DNA from 2 places in the Streptomyces sp. NPDC057543 genome. Region 1 is predicted to be linked to the other one. Evidence: riboswitches for the same ligand, from Rfam matches in the RefSeq annotation. Region 1 holds a riboswitch; the other holds the start of a gene.
What was found. Region 1 has a riboswitch for cyclic di-AMP ahead of ACFU8Q_RS25805 (transglycosylase SLT domain-containing protein). Riboswitches for the same ligand answer to the same signal wherever they lie in the genome.

Region 1 (7,663 bases):
CGGCGATACCCAGGGCCTCGTCCACCCGCAGTGTCGTGTCGAGGGTGATGTTCTGAGGAAGGTGGGCGAGGCTGCCGCCGACGGTCACGGAGCCCTGGGAGGGGCGCAGCCGGCCGGCCAGCAGGCGCAGCAGTGTGGACTTGCCCGCGCCGTTGTTGCCGACGAGGCCGGTGCGGCCCCGGCCGATGCTGAGCGAGAGCCCGTCGAAGACGGTCGTGCCGTCCGGCCACTGGAAGGACAGGGCGGAGCAGGTGAGGGAGGCACTGGGGGTGGTGGGTGTCGCCATGGTGATCCTCGCAGTCGTGAGCGCGGTGAAGGGGGCTTCGTATGCGAGCACCACGCAGCGACCGAAACGGGAACAGGTACGGCGGTCCGAAAGATCGAGGGACGGCTCATGCACCGAGGTCGCATCCACGCGGGGTCACGGGCAGGACAGAACACTGCTTCTGCGTGACGGGCGTACGACCGGGGCCGTACGGCGCGATGATCGCGAACCTCAGATGCGCAACGTCCACCTCTATCGGAGACAACAAGACAGCTCAAAACCTTAGCGATCCGGCGGGCGGAAGGCAACGCCTTGATGCCGTGCGGGGGGTGGCACGAGCGGAGGGCCGACCGGTCCTGCCGGGTGTGTTCGGCCCGACGGCGGTGCACCGGAGCGAGAACAGCCGAAGAGCCAGTCAAATGTCCAATATGCGCGATTTCGTTAGACATGGGCTCTTGGGTAACAAAGGGGCATTTAAGGGGAGTTGCGATCCTTCGGCGCCGCCCGAAATGCCCCTTTCTGAAGTCATGTGGTGTGAGTCACGTTCAGGCCCCGCAGTTTCGTGGCGCGTCCCCCGGTTCCCTTCTGTGCAAGGAAATTTGGCATTGCGATGTGAGGTGTCTTACTTCCCCTTCCGCGATTCGATCTTGCAAATGAATTGTGATCAAAAAATAGGGACTTGTTCCCTTCGGTATTTCTCGCCTACGGTCACCGTCAATCCGGACGGAACGCCGAATCCTGCCGCCGTCCGAGAATCCGACCCACCCACTCGCGTACGGCAGGAGCGGGGGATCCAGGTAAGTCGCCGAACCGGTATCCGGTACGGCTCGGGGTGAAGTCGCAATTGCATGCGGCCAGGCATCTCCAGCCTGAACCCGACAGCTCACCTCGTAGGCGACGGAGAGGAATTCGCCATGCCCGCAACGGGTAAGTACCTTCGTCGCAAGTCCACTTCGCGGACCCGCGGTTTCATCGCCGCGACCACGGGCGGAGCCGCCCTCGTGCTGCCGCTGGTCTGCGCCGGCTTCGCCTCGGCCGCGCCGGCCCAGGCTGCCACCGCAGAAAGGGCCACGGCATCGGCCGCCGCCACCGCCAAGGTGATATCCGTCCAGAAGGCCGCGCCCACCATCTATTCCGTGATCGCGGGTGACACCCTTTCCAAGATCGCGAGGGGGCATTCCGTAAGCGGTGGCTGGCAGAAGCTGTACGCGGACAATCGAGAAACCATCGGTGCCGACCCTGCGCGGATTACCCCGGGCATGAAGCTGACCATCGGCGCCAAGGCCGGGTCCGGCGCTTCCACGGGCGTATCGGCCGTGAACGACGTCGCGGTGTCGACCTCCGCCAAGTACACCAATGATCTGGACGGCTGGATCAAGGAGTCGCTGGCCGTCATGGCCCAACACGGCATCCCCGGCAGCTACAACGGCATCCACCGCAACATCATGCGTGAGTCCTCCGGCAACCCCCGGGCCATCAACAACTGGGACTCGAACGCAGCCAAGGGAACTCCGTCCAAGGGGCTCCTGCAGATCATCGACCCGACGTTCCGTGCCTACCACGTGCCCGGCACGTCGATGGACAGCTACGACCCGGTCGCCAACATCACCGCATCGTGCAACTACGCGGCCGACAAGTACGGCTCGATCGACAACGTGTTCGGCGCCTACTGACGCACAACGGCTCCTGGCGGCGGTTCAGGGCCGACGGGTTCACGGGTTCACGGAGGGCCGAGCAGGCCTCCTCGTGAAGGACCGCACCCGCCGGTCAGGGACCGCCGTTCAGCCGTTTCCAGGGGTGCCTACTCCTGTCTCCGGGGCGGTGGCCTGGGAACCGTGGCCGCCGCTCCTTCGCGGACGGACTTCACCACCGCGTCGTGAAGGCGACGGCTGTCGTCCTCGGAGCAGCACGGCACGGGGCTGCCCGACATGGTGAACCAGTCGATCGCGCCCGTGTACTGCACTGTCACCTGGGCCGTGTCATCGGCCCAGGTCGTGTGAACCGTCAGGTCCCCGGACAGGACGCCGATCTCGTCCGTCAGCACGCCACCATGCCCGGAGAACACACCACGAGTCGTCCATGACGCCCAAGCCATGACTCCAGGCTGGCACCAAGTCCGTGGTTGCGCACCCGCAGCCGGGGCGCGGGCACCCGCAGCCCCGTCGACGCGCACCCTCCGGCGTCCGCCCTCCGCGGTGCTCCGGGACGCTCCCGCCCTTCCGGATGCTGGAACGGGCAAAACTTTCCATCGGATCCCGCTGCGGTTCCCGCACTCACCGATCCCCAGCAGAATGACGCACTTTCAACGACAAACCGTTGGATCTGTTTGCGGAAACGACGAATTCCGTAGGTGAACAGCTCTTGACCTGCGGAACTCGTCAGGATTGCATGTCGCGCTGGGAGCGACGAAACCACTCACCACGTCCTCGTCTGGAGGCGATACCGCTCCCGCGCTCAGTCACCGCACCTGTTGATCGGAATCGCACGATGACCGAAACGCTCAGCGCTCCCCAGGCGCTGGCCCCCGCGACCGGCCCCACCCCACAGAAGCTCAAGCGTTCCATCGGCGTCGTGGGCGGAACACTGCTCACGCTCTCCTGCGTGACGCCCGCTTCGACACTCTTCGTGGTCGTACCGGACCTGTTCTCCAGCCTCGGTACGTACACCGCCCTGACCATCGGCATCGGGTCGCTGCTCTGTATCGCGGTCGCCTTCTGCTACTCGGAACTGGGCACGCTCATCCCGAGTGCGGGCGGTGAGTACGCCATGGTGTCGACCATGGCGGGACGGCTGGCCGGGTGGCTCGTCTTCGTGCTCTCCCTGCTGGTCGTGATGATCGTGCCCCCAGTCATCGCGATGGGCACGGCCGACTACCTCGCTCCCGTGGTGCACATACCGGCCCCCGTCGCGGGCGCCGGAGTCATGGTGCTCGCCACCCTCGCAGGGCTCCTGGACCTGCGCGCCAACGCCTGGATCACCGGAATCTTCCTCGTCCTGGAAGTGATCGCGGCCGGCGTCGTCGCCGTTCTCGGCTTCGCGCACTCCGAGCGCGGAGCCTCCGCGCTGGTGCACGGTTCGGTCGCCTCGTCGGGCGGGACGAACTCCACCGTCACCGCGATGATGGTGGTCTCCGGGCTGGCGATCGCGCTCTTCATCACCCAGGGTTTCTCCACGGCCGTCTACCTCTCGGAGGAGCTGGAGAATCCCCGACGCAACGTGGCCCGTACCGTCCTCGCCACCCTCGCCATCTCCACGGCGGTCATCCTCGTCCCGGTCATCGCCATCACGCTCGGCGCCCCGGACCTCGCGGCCCTGACCTCGGGCGACCTCAACACCATGGTCGCCGCCTGGTCCAACTCGGCCGTCGGCACGTTCGTCAGCCTCTGCGTCGCCCTCGCCATCATCAACGCAGGCATCGTGATGGTCATCCAGAACTCACGAGTCCTGTTCGCCTCCGCCCGCGACAAGGCATGGCCCGAACCGGTCAACAACGCCCTGTCCCGGCTCGGCCGGTTCGGCTCCCCGTGGATCGCGACCCTGATCGTCGGCGTCCCCGGAGCGGCACTCTGCTTCGTCAACCTCGACACCCTGTACGGCGTCACCGGCGTCTCCGTCACCGGCATGTACCTGCTGGTCGCGGTTGCCGCCCTGCTCTGCCGCCGCGGGGCGCACCGCGAGGCGCCGGCCTGGCGCATGCCACTGTGGCCGGCGATCCCCGTGCTGCTCATCGCCGTGCTCGCGTACATCCTGACCCAGCAGGAGACCGAGTACCTGCTGTGGACCGGCGGAATCACCGCGGTCGCCACGCTCTACTGGGCGCTGTATCTGCGGCCCCGCCAGGAGACCCGCTGGCTGGTCAGCATTCCGGAGGACGTGCAGCACTGACCGGTCGACCGGGGCCCGCGACCGACGTCCCGCACCCCGGTCCGTCCCGCTCCACCGTCACGCCGCTCCACCGTCACCTCGCTCTGCCGTCACCCCCTCTGCCGTCACCTCATGTCGGCAGCGGGGGTGGCGGCGTCGGTGCTGCGGGAATCCGCGGGACACCCGGGTGTCACTTCCAGATGCCGGTGATGTCGGACGCCGAGGCCGCATTGCCCGCGTGCGTCCTCAGACCGGCCAGGTCCTCCAGCGTGCGGAGCACGTCGTAGTGGTTGCAGGTGGCACCGCTGGAGCTGCCCGGGGTGACGTGCTCGCCGTAGAGGACGGTGGGGATGCGGTTGCCCGCACCCTTGCTTCCCTCGTCGAACGTGACGACCAGGAGGCTGTTGTGGGTCCTGGCCCAGTGGGCATAGGCACCCAGCTTGTTCTTGATCCAGGTGTCACCGGTGGAGACCGGGCATGTGTGCATGTCGTCGCACAGGTTCGGCACGACGAACGAGACCTTCGGCAGCTCGGTGAAGTCGGCCGGGAACTGCGCCATGGTCTTCGCGGTGCTGCTCGGCACATTGGAGAAGCCGAACCAGGGGTTGTGCCGCTGCGTGTAGTCGCCGCTGCTGCAGACCGTCGAACCCTGGCTGGGCAGCGACTCGTTGTAGCTGGCCCAGGTCTTCCCGGCGGCGATCAGCTCGGCGGCGAGATTGGGTGCGGCCAGGGAACCGACGCCCGTACAGCTGTCCTTGGTGCGACCCTGGTCGGAGCCCGAGAACAGCATGTAGTAATTCGGCTCGCTGGGGTGCGTGAGCGCGAAGGACCGGGTGAGGTCGGCGCCGCCCGCCTTGAGCGTGTTGTTGATGTACGGGGCGTCCTGGCTGCCGATCACCTGGTTGTAGTTGTGGTTCTCCATCACCACGACCACCACGTGATCGGGAGCCGGGAGACCGGCTGCCTGCGCGGGGGAGCCGGTGGTGGCCCAGAGGCCGATCGAGGCGGCGGCGAGAGCCACGGCCCCGGCCGGCCCGGTGAGAGAACGCCGCTTGTGCCGGGACGCCTCGACCTCGGCCATGACGGTCCTCCGGACAGAAAGGACGAGCACACGGTGCCGCGATCCCGGCAGCCATCGGGTGGCCCGGCCGCGTCCCGTGCATGAAGAGCGGACGAGCCCTTCCCCATCATTCTGCCGCGCCCACTGCGCACCATGCCGCGCTCCCGTAGCGCCCGATCGCCTGACCGCGGGCGGTCCGGCGGCCCGGCGGCCGAGCGGGCGCACCGGTGCGCCTTCAAGGTGGAGTCAGGGCATCGTCACTGCCACCACATCGGAACCCGGGGAGTCGGAGCGAGATGAGTGTCGAGCGGGTGGGAATCGTCGTACACCAGGGCCATCCCGAGGCCGTGGTCGCGGCGCGCGTCGTACGCGACTGGTGCGCGGGCGAGGCCATTCCGTGCACGGACATCGACGTGTGGCGCGACGACGCACGCCGGCGCGGCGGACGGGAGGAGGCCCATGTCGCGGGCAACCCCGACCTCATCGTGACACTCGGCGGCGACGGGACCTTTCTGCGCGGCGCCAGGATCGCGGCCAAGACCCAAGGCGCCGTCCTCGGGGTCGACCTGGGCCGGGTCGGCTTCCTGACCGAGGTGCCGGTCGAGGACGTCGTCCGGGCACTCGATGCCGTCCACCGCGGGCGGGCCGACGTCGAGGAACGCATGACGCTGACGATGAGGACCTCCCGGGTACTGGAGGTCCCCAAGGACATCGATGCCCTGATGGCCTACGGACGACGCCCGATGCTGCCGCCTCCCCAGGTCGACCGGGAGGCCGGGGCCGGGGCGGAGGGCTGGGGAGTGGCGCTGGACGTCATGGCCCTCAACGACGTCGTCGTCGAGAAGCTCGCACGCGACCGGCAGGTGAGTCTCGGCGTGTACATCGGCGGCCGGCTCCTCGCCTCGTACTCGGCCGATGCCGTCATCATGGCCACCCCCACCGGGTCGACCGCCTACAGCTTCGCCGCGGGCGGTCCGGTGGTCTCACCACGCATGGATGCCGTCCTCTTCACACCGGTCGCGCCGCACATGACCTTCGATCGCACCGTGGTCGTCGCGCCGGACGAACCGGTCGCGGTGCGGGTCCTGCCCCATTCGGGGCAGGGTGCGGTCACGATCGACGGGCAGCTGCGCGGCGTACTCGACGCCGGGGACTGGCTCGGGGTGTACGCGGCCCCGCGCCGTCTGCGCGTGATCAGGCTCGGCCCGCACGATTTCTACGGGCGGCTGCGCACACGTCTGCGCCTCACGGACGCCCCGGCCACGGCCGCTGACGGGGAGAGCGCACCCCTCATCCGCCACGACGGCCCCATCCCGCACGACCTGGCCCATCTGCACCTCTCCCCGGAGTACCGGGACGCGGCAACCGGTCGCTGACCGCGCGAGGGAGGTGCGCAGCCTGAAGAATCGGGCAGGAGAGCCGAGGCTGCCGTACGACAAAGGAGTCCACATGCCCAGCAGTGCCGATCTCCCCGCCACGACCGGTGTGACGGTGCCCGACACCGCGCTGGCCACCGCGGCCACCGAGTTGGTGCGTGACGCAGCCGACGACCTGATCTACCACCACTCCCGCCGGGTCTACTTCTTCGGCAGTCTGCAGGGGCGCAACAAAGGGCTGAGCTTCGACCCGGAGCTCCTCTACATCGGCGCCATGTTCCACGACCTCGGCCTCAACGAGGAATTCCGTGCCAGTGGGCGCCGGTTCGAGGTGGACAGCGCCGACGAGGCACGGCGATTCCTGCAGAGCCACGGTGTGCCCGAGGACAGTGTCCGCCGCGTCTGGACGGCGATCGCACTGCACACGACGCCGGGAATTCCAGCCTTCATGGAGCCCGAGGTCGCGCTGGTGACCGCGGGGGTGGAGTACGACGTGCTCGGCATCGGGTACGCCGACATCAGCGACGCGGACCGGGCGTCGGTCGTCGCCCTCCATCCCCGCCCCGATTTCAAGCAGCGCATCCTCCGGGCCTTCACCGAAGGGATCGAAGCCAAGCCGGACACGACCTTCGGCAATGTGAAGGCCGATGTCCTGGAGCGCTACGTACCCGGATTCGAGCGGGACAACTTCGTGGACACCATCCTGGATTCCCCCTGGCCGCAATAGCGCGCCCCCACACGGCGCGGAAGCGTGTGTGCCTGCCTACGGGCTGTCCCGTAATCCCTGGCGGGCGCACGGCGACAGCTACGGCACCTCGCCGCGTTGTCGGAACGCCCGAATACAGCCAGTATGCGAGCGCCCCTCCGCCTTGCGATGCACCGCATCTGACGCCGCGCGCTGATCCACCAGGGACTACGGGACAGCCCTTACGGACGCACCATCAGGGGGAGTTGCGCTGCTCCGGGGGCGCTGTTCACGGGTGAGAGGGCAGCTCGTACGGTTCTGAGGCGTGCGCCCGTCCCACCGCCGCCTACGGAAAGGTCATGTTGTGCCGGTTGTCCTCGTGCTGCTGCTCGCCGGGACCTGGCTGCTCTCCG
Region 2 (7,663 bases), on a different contig from region 1:
TCGCCCGCCCGTGGGCCTTCCCCGCACCGGAACGCGGCGCCCTGCCCAACGGCCTCACGGTGCTGCGCTGCCACCGCCCCGGCCAGCAGGTCGTGGCGGTCGAGATCTTCCTCGACGCCCCGCTGGACGCCGAGCCCGAGGGCCTCGACGGCGTGGCCACGATCATGGCGCGGGCCCTGTCCGAGGGTACCGACAAGCACACGGCCGAGGAGTTCGCCGCCGAGCTGGAGCGCTGCGGCGCCACTCTCGACGCGCATGCCGACCACCCCGGCATCCGGGTCTCCCTGGAGGTCCCGGCCTCCCGGCTGGCCAAGGCGCTCGCGCTGGTCGCCGAGGCGCTGCGGGCACCCGCTTTCGCCGACAGCGAGGTGGAGCGGCTGGTACGCAACCGGCTCGACGAGATCCCGCACGAGCAGGCCAACCCGGCCCGGCGCGCTGCCAAGCAGCTCTCCAAGGAGCTCTTCCCGGCCGCGGCGCGTATGTCGCGCCCGCGCCAGGGCACCGAGGAGACGGTGGAGCGGATCGACTCGTCGGCCGTGCGTGCCTTCTTCGACGCCCATGTCAGGCCGTCCACGGCAACCGTCGTGGTCGTCGGTGACCTCACCGGCATCGACCTGGACGCCCTGCTCGCCGACACCCTCGGCGACTGGTCGGGCGACACCGCCGAGCCCCGTCCCGCCCCGCCGATCACCGCCGACGACAGCGGCCGGGTGGTGATCGTCGACCGTCCGGGCGCGGTGCAGACGCAGCTGCTGATCGGCCGGATCGGCCCCGACCGGCACGACAGCGTATGGCCGGCCCAGGTGCTCGGCACGTACTGCCTGGGCGGCACGCTCACGTCCCGGCTGGACCGAGTGCTGCGCGAGGAGAAGGGCTACACGTACGGCGTGCGGGCCTTCGCCCAGGTGCTGCGGTCGTCGGCCCCGGATTCCGCCTCGGGGGCGACCGGTGCCGCGATGCTCGCCATCAGCGGATCCGTCGACACGGAGTCCACCGGACCGGCGCTGAAGGACCTGTGGACGGTCCTGCGGACCCTGGCCGCCGAGGGGCTGACCGATGAGGAGCGCGAGACGGCCGTGCAGAACCTCGTGGGTGTCGCACCACTGAAGTTCGAGACGGCGGCCTCCGTCGCCGGCACCCTCGCCGACCAGGTCGAGCAGCACCTCCCGGACGACTACCAGGCACACCTGTACGCCCGGCTCGCGGAGACCGGCACGGTCGAGGCGACTGCGGCAGTGGTCAACGCCTTCCCGGGCGACCGGCTGGTCACGGTCCTCGTCGGTGACGCGGCGCAGATCGAGGAGCCGGTCCGGGCCCTGGACATCGGAGAGGTGTCGGTGGTGGCCGGCTGACAGGCGTACCTGTCGCGGACGCGGGAGGCGGCCTCGCAGGCCGGCAGAACCATCGCCCGCGACAGTTCGCTTGTGACGGTTCACCTCTGACCGTCCAACGGTCACCCGGTCCACAGTCCCGTCGTGTGTCCACATAAAGGGACAAGAGGAAGACCCCTGTGAGCGAGATCTCGCCGGGGTCTTCCTTTTTGTCCGTTCTGGCGGCGAGGTTGCCTGTCTGCCCTGTGGGATGCGCTACAAAACGGCCTGTCCGTTTGGTGAATGAAAGTGACCCCGCTTAGCGTCGGCCGGGCTGTCCGTCACTCGTATGCCGCATCCGCGACGTACCGGACAGTCATCGCCGAGTCCCCGTCAGGCGCGAGCCTGGGGAGCCGGGGACCCACGAAGTCCCTGGGGTGAATCGGATGCCTGAGCCTCCCCGGGGCCGGGACATCCGTAGGAGACCTTCCTGCTCCGAACCCGTCAGCTAACCCGGTAGGCGAGAAGGAAGGAAAGGACCAGCCACTTCATGGCGTTCACCCGTGCCACCGGGAAGCATCGTGCCCCGAGCCGACTGACGCGCACGAGCGCGAAGATCGCCGGCGTCGCGGCCCTGGCCACCACCGGCGTCATCGGCGGAGCGGCCTCTCCGGCCCTCGCGGCGGACACCGGGGTCACCTCCGCCAGCGAGACGGGCCTGAACCAGGTCATCGCCATCGACAGTGCTCTCGCCGACCAGATAGCGGCCCAGGCCGCCGCACAGCAGCACCAGGCCGATGCCGCCGCGAAGGCGAAGGCGGAGGCCCAGCGAAAGGCCGAGGCCAAGAAGCGGGCCGAAGCCAAGAAGAAGGCGCAGGCCGAGGCGCGCGCGGAGAGGGCGCGTGCCGCCCGATCCGCCGAGCGCACCCGCCTGGGCGTCTTCCAGCTCCCGGTCGCCGGTTCGTACGTCACCACCGGCTACAAGTCCAGCGGCTCGCTCTGGTCGTCCGGCAGCCACTCGGGCATCGACTTCCACGCCGCGTCCGGCAGCTCCGTCGTCGCCGTCGGTGCCGGTACGGTCGTCGAGGCCGGCTGGGGCGGCGCGTACGGCAACAACATCGTGCTCCGGATGACGGACGGGACGTACACGCAGTACGGCCACCTCTCCTCGATCGGCGTCTCCGTCGGCCAGAGCGTCGGCGCCGGTCAGCAGATCGGCCTCTCCGGCTCGACCGGCAACTCCACCGGCCCGCACCTCCACTTCGAGGCCCGGACGACGCCGTCGTACGGCTCCGACATGGACCCCGTCGCGTACCTGCGCGCCCACGGCGTCAACGCCTGACCGGCGCCACCCGTCACACCCGCAGCACCTCTTCGAAGGCCCTGGCACACACCGGGGCCTTCGCTGTGCCCGGCCGTCGTCGTGCCCGACCTCCGTGCCCGGCCTCCGTGTTTGTCCGTGGAGCCCACCTGCAGTACCTGGCCGCCGAGTCGCCCCGTGGCCAAAAGATATTCATGAATTTCCGCCCGGCATCGGAAATTCGGCCTCATTGCAATAGAGTCGCAGAACAGGCGTCGGTCGGCCGCGTTTCACGGGGATTAAGGCGGAGGTTCGGACATGCGCATTCCCGCGCATTCGGTGTGCACGGCAATCCGTGACGACATCGTCTCCGGTGTCTTCGAACGCGGCGGACGGCTCACCGAGGAGTTGCTGGCGCGTCGATACGGGGTCTCCCGCGTCCCGGTACGGGAAGCGCTGCGCACCCTGGAGTCCGAGGGTTTCGTGGTCACCCGGCGGCACGCGGGTGCCTGCGTCGCCGAGCCCACCCAGCAGGAAGCCGCCGACCTGCTGGAGGTCCGGATGCTGCTGGAGCCGCTGGCCGCCGCGCGCGCCGCGCAGCGTCGCACCGAGGCGCATCTCAAGGTGCTGCGCGGTCTGGTCAGGCTCGGCCAGGAGCGGGCCAGGCGGGGCGAGGGGGAGGATCTGCGCCCGCTGGGTGGCTGGTTCCACGAGACGTTGGTGCAGGCCTCCGGCAGTCCCGGCCTGATCGCGCTGCTCACCCAGCTCCGGCACAAGATCGCCTGGATGTACGCGGTCGAACAGCCGGCCCGCCCGGCGGATTCCTGGGCCGAGCACGGAGCCGTCGTGGACGCGGTCGCGCGCGGTGACGCGGAACGGGCCAGGGCGCTGACCGCTCAGCACGCCGAACGGGCCGCGGCCGCGCACCGGCTGCGCCGCGTCGACCGGCCGGACCGCCGGCCCGCGGCCTCAAGCACCGGCCCGGTGAGGGCTTCGCAACATTCCGTAAACACCACGGGCATCCGGCATTAATGATTACGCCGTATACAAAGAGTTGTCATTCAGTGCGGCGCCCTTCGGGCTGTCCGAATTGTCGTCGCTCTTCATTTCTCACGAAGTTCCGCCCGGGAAATCGAAAGAGCCGCGGACCCCGTCAAGGGGGCGCGGCTATTTCGCGGGAAAAGGGTCAGACGGTCTCCGGCAGCTCGTCGAGCCCCTCGGCGACCAGCTTCGCCAGACGGTCCAGGGCGGCTTCCGAATCGTCGGCCTCGGATGCGAGCACGATCTCCTCGCCGCCGTGCGCGCCGAGACCGAGCACCGCGAGCATCGAGGCGGCGTTCACCGGATTGCCATCGGCCTTGGCGATCGTCACGGGGACGCCGGAGGCCGTGGCGGCACGGACGAAGATGGAAGCGGGGCGGGCGTGCAGGCCCTCTGCCCATCCGACGTTGACGCGGCGCTCAGCCATGGTTCTGCCCTTCAGGAATCAATGGTTGTCTAGACCAGTCTCTCACGCAGTGCGCGATGCTCCGGCCGACCCGCGGCAGGCCCGCAGCCCGTGCTGCAGCGCCGCTCGGCCCCCCTCAGACTGCCCCGGCCCCAGGACCTACGCGACCGCTGACGGAGCCGTAGTCTTTGCCCATGCAGCCCTCGTCGCAGCAGAGTCCGCATCACGCGTATCCCGACCACTGGGAAGCGGACGTGGTCCTCCGCGACGGCGGAACCGCGCGGATCCGGCCCATCACCACGGACGACGCCGAACGGCTGGTCAGCTTCTACGAGCAGGTCTCCGACGAGTCGAAGTACTACCGCTTCTTCGCTCCGTACCCCCGTCTGTCCGACAGGGACGTGCACCGCTTCACTCATCACGACTACGTCGACCGGGTGGGGCTCGCGGTCACGGTCGGCGGCGAGTTCATCGCGACCGTCCGCTACGACCGGATCGACGAGCGGGGCAGACCCGCCTCCGCACCCGCCGACGAGGCCGAGGTTGCCTTCCTCGTCCAGGACGCGCACCAGGGCAGGGGCGTGGCCTCGGCGCTCCTCGAACACATCGCCGCCGTCGCCCGCGAGCGCGGCATCCGCCGCTTTGCGGCCGAGGTGCTGCCCGCCAACACCAAGATGATCAAGGTGTTCCGGGATGCCGGATATACCCAGCAGCGCAGCTTCGAAGAGGGCTCCGTCCACCTCACCCTGGACCTCGAACCCACCGCCGAGTCCCTCGCCGTCCAGCGCGCGCGTGAGCAGCGGGCCGAGGCGCGTTCCGTACAACGGCTGCTCGCGCCCGGTTCCGTCGCCGTCATCGGCGCCGGCCGCACTCCCGGCGGGGTCGGCCGCACGGTTCTGCGCAATGTTCTCGGGGCCGGTTTCACCGGTCGTACGTACGCCGTGAACCGCTCCTTCGCCGCCGACCTGGGCACGATCGACGGGGTCCCCGCCCACCGTTCGATCGGCGAGATCGACGAACCGGTCGACCTGGCGGTCGTCGCCGTCCCCGCCGACCGCGTTCCCGAGGCCGTCGCCGACTGCGGCGAGCACGGTGTCCAGGGGCTGGTCGTCCTCTCCGCCGGATATGCCGAATGGGGTGCTGAGGGCAGGGAGCGGCAGCGTGAACTGGTCCGCCAGGCCCGCTCGTACGGGATGCGGATCATCGGACCGAACGCCTTCGGCGTCATCAACAACTCCGAGGCCGTCCGGCTGAACGCCTCCCTCGCCCCCGAGCCGCCCGCTCCCGGACGCATCGGCCTCTTCACCCAGTCCGGAGCGATCGGCATCGCACTGCTCTCCGGGCTCTACCGGCGCGGCGCCGGCCTCTCCACCTTCATCTCCGCGGGCAACCGCGCCGACATCTCGGGCAATGACTTCCTGCAGTACTGGTACGAGGACCCGGACACGGATGTCGCCCTGCTGTACCTCGAATCGCTCGGCAATCCCCGCAAGTTCACCCGCCTTGCCCGGCGCACCGCGGCCGTGAAGCCCGTGGTCGTCGTGAAGGGCGCCCGGCACAGCGGTTCCACCCCGCCCGGCCACGCGGTGCCGGTCAGCCGGATCCCGGACGCTACGGTCTCCGCGCTCATGCGGCAGGCGGGCGTGATCCGTGTCGACACGGTGACGGAGATGGTCGACGCGGGTCTCCTCCTCGCCGACCAGCCGCTCCCCGCGGGCCCACGGGTCGCGATCCTCGGCAACTCCGAGTCGCTCGGCCTGCTCACGTACGACGCCTGCCTGGCCGAGGGGCTCCGTCCGCGCCGGCCCCTCGACCTCACCACCGCCGCGACCCCGCAGGACTTCCGGGACGCCTTGGCCGAGGCCCTCGCCGACGAGGGCTGCGACTCCGTGATCGTGACGGCGATCCCGTGGGTGGGCGAGGACGGCGAGGCGGAACCGGGCGACGGAGAGGTACTGGCGACCGCCCTGCACGCGGCCGCGACCGCCGGTCCCGCCAAGCCGGTGGCCGTGGTCCACGTGGAGATCGGCGGCCTGGCCGAGGCTCTCGCCGCGGCCACCAGCACGGTCGCGCAGCCGCGCCCTTCGAAGCAGCCCTCCGCGTCCGCGGCGTCGCCGCGCGCCGGAGCCGCTGCCACCACGACAGGCCCCGCCCCGGCGCACACCCCTTCAGCGACCGGCTCCGCCCCGGCGCACGCCGCTTCCGCCCCCGGTAGCGGCGCGGTCACCGCAACCACGGGCACGGACAGCAAGGACCACCCCGAACCCGCGCGCCGCTCCCGCCCCCGTACTGGCCGGATCCCCGCCTACCCCGCCGCCGAGCGGGCTGTGCGCGCCTTGGCCGAAGCGGTGCGGTACGCGCAGTGGCGACGACAAGCCGCCGTGCCCGGCAAGGTGCCCGAGTTCCTCGACGACACCATCGACGAGCAGGGCGCGGCCGACCTGATCGACGCCCTGCTCGGCCCGGATCCCGACCCGAGGGGCAGGCCGCTCGCACACGACGAGGCGCGCGAACTCCTGGGCCGCTACGGCATCACCGTACGACCGACGCTTCCGGCCCCCGACTCCGAAGCCGCCGTAGCCGCGGCGGCGCGGCTCGGCTATCCCGTGGCGCTCAAGACCACCGCACCCCATCTGCGCCACCGCGCCGACCTCGGCGGTGTCCGGCTGGACCTCGCCAACGAGAGCGCGCTGCGCCGGGCCTACGGCGAACTGACCGACCTGCTCGGCAAGCCCGCCGAACTCCGGCCGGTCGTCCAGGCCATGGCACCGCGCGGCGTCGACACCGTCGTACGGGCGACGATCGACCCGGCGGCGGGCGCCGTCCTCTCCTTCGGGCTCGCGGGCGCGCCCTCCGAACTCCTCGGCGACACCGCCCACCGCCTGGTTCCGGCCACCGACCGCGACGCCGCGGAGCTGATCCGGTCCATCCGGGCGGCCCCGGTGCTGTTCGGCTGGCGCGGTGCGGCGCCCGTGGACACCGCCGCGCTCGAAGAGCTGCTGCTGCGGGTGTCCCGGCTGGTCGACGACCACCCCGAGGTGGTCTCCATCGCCCTGGAACCGGTCGTGGTCGCCCCCCAGGGGCTGACCGTACTCGGCGCGAGCGTCCGGCTCTCGCCGCCGCCGGCCCGCACCGACCTCGGCCCCCGCCGCCTGCCCAACTACTGACCGGCCACCGACCGGAAGGGCACTGCTTCGTCCCCGGCCGCCGGACGAGCCCGAAGGCGCCGGTCCTTCCTCCGCGCGGGCCCAGGTCGCCCTGCCGAACATCGTCCCCGGCAGTCATCCGCCCCCCGTAGGATGGTCCTCATGGCTAAGACCGGTACGACGACCCAGGGGCTGCGCGCGGCGATCGAGCGCAGTGGCTACTACCCGGCCCTCGTGGCCGAGGCGGTGGAGGCCGCCGTGGGCGGTGAGCCGGTCGCTTCGTACCTGGTGCACCAGGAGACCACGTTCGACTCCAACGAGGTGCGCCGCCACGTCACGGTCCTGGTCCTGACCGACACCCGCTTCATCGTCAGCCACACCGACGAGCAGAACGCGGACACCAGCTCCCCGACGCCGTACGCCACCACCTCCACGGAGTCGGTCAAGCTCGACCGGATCT

Region 2: it holds a riboswitch for cyclic di-AMP, as region 1 does, so the genes downstream of both, ACFU8Q_RS02735 (M23 family metallopeptidase) here and ACFU8Q_RS25805 (transglycosylase SLT domain-containing protein) in region 1, are expected to answer to the same signal.

The regions. Positions count from the first base shown of each region.
Region 1 is NZ_JBHVFF010000171.1:1,939-9,601, forward strand. Features, by position in the region: gene ACFU8Q_RS25800 (ATP-binding cassette domain-containing protein) at 1-286, opposite strand, end outside; cyclic di-AMP (ydaO/yuaA leader) riboswitch at 985-1,175, shown strand; gene ACFU8Q_RS25805 (transglycosylase SLT domain-containing protein) at 1,180-1,938, shown strand; gene ACFU8Q_RS25810 (hypothetical protein) at 2,067-2,360, opposite strand; gene ACFU8Q_RS25815 (APC family permease) at 2,753-4,150, shown strand; gene ACFU8Q_RS25820 (alkaline phosphatase family protein) at 4,320-5,210, opposite strand; gene ACFU8Q_RS25825 (NAD(+)/NADH kinase) at 5,486-6,565, shown strand; gene ACFU8Q_RS25830 (HD domain-containing protein) at 6,639-7,292, shown strand; gene ACFU8Q_RS25835 (EamA family transporter) at 7,615-7,663, shown strand, end outside.
Region 2 is NZ_JBHVFF010000007.1:49,854-57,516, forward strand. Features, by position in the region: gene ACFU8Q_RS02730 (M16 family metallopeptidase) at 1-1,352, shown strand, start outside; cyclic di-AMP (ydaO/yuaA leader) riboswitch at 1,681-1,848, shown strand; gene ACFU8Q_RS02735 (M23 family metallopeptidase) at 1,861-2,652, shown strand; gene ACFU8Q_RS02740 (GntR family transcriptional regulator) at 2,929-3,642, shown strand; gene ACFU8Q_RS02745 (HPr family phosphocarrier protein) at 3,797-4,078, opposite strand; gene ACFU8Q_RS02750 (GNAT family N-acetyltransferase) at 4,252-7,224, shown strand; gene ACFU8Q_RS02755 (DUF5998 family protein) at 7,366-7,663, shown strand, end outside.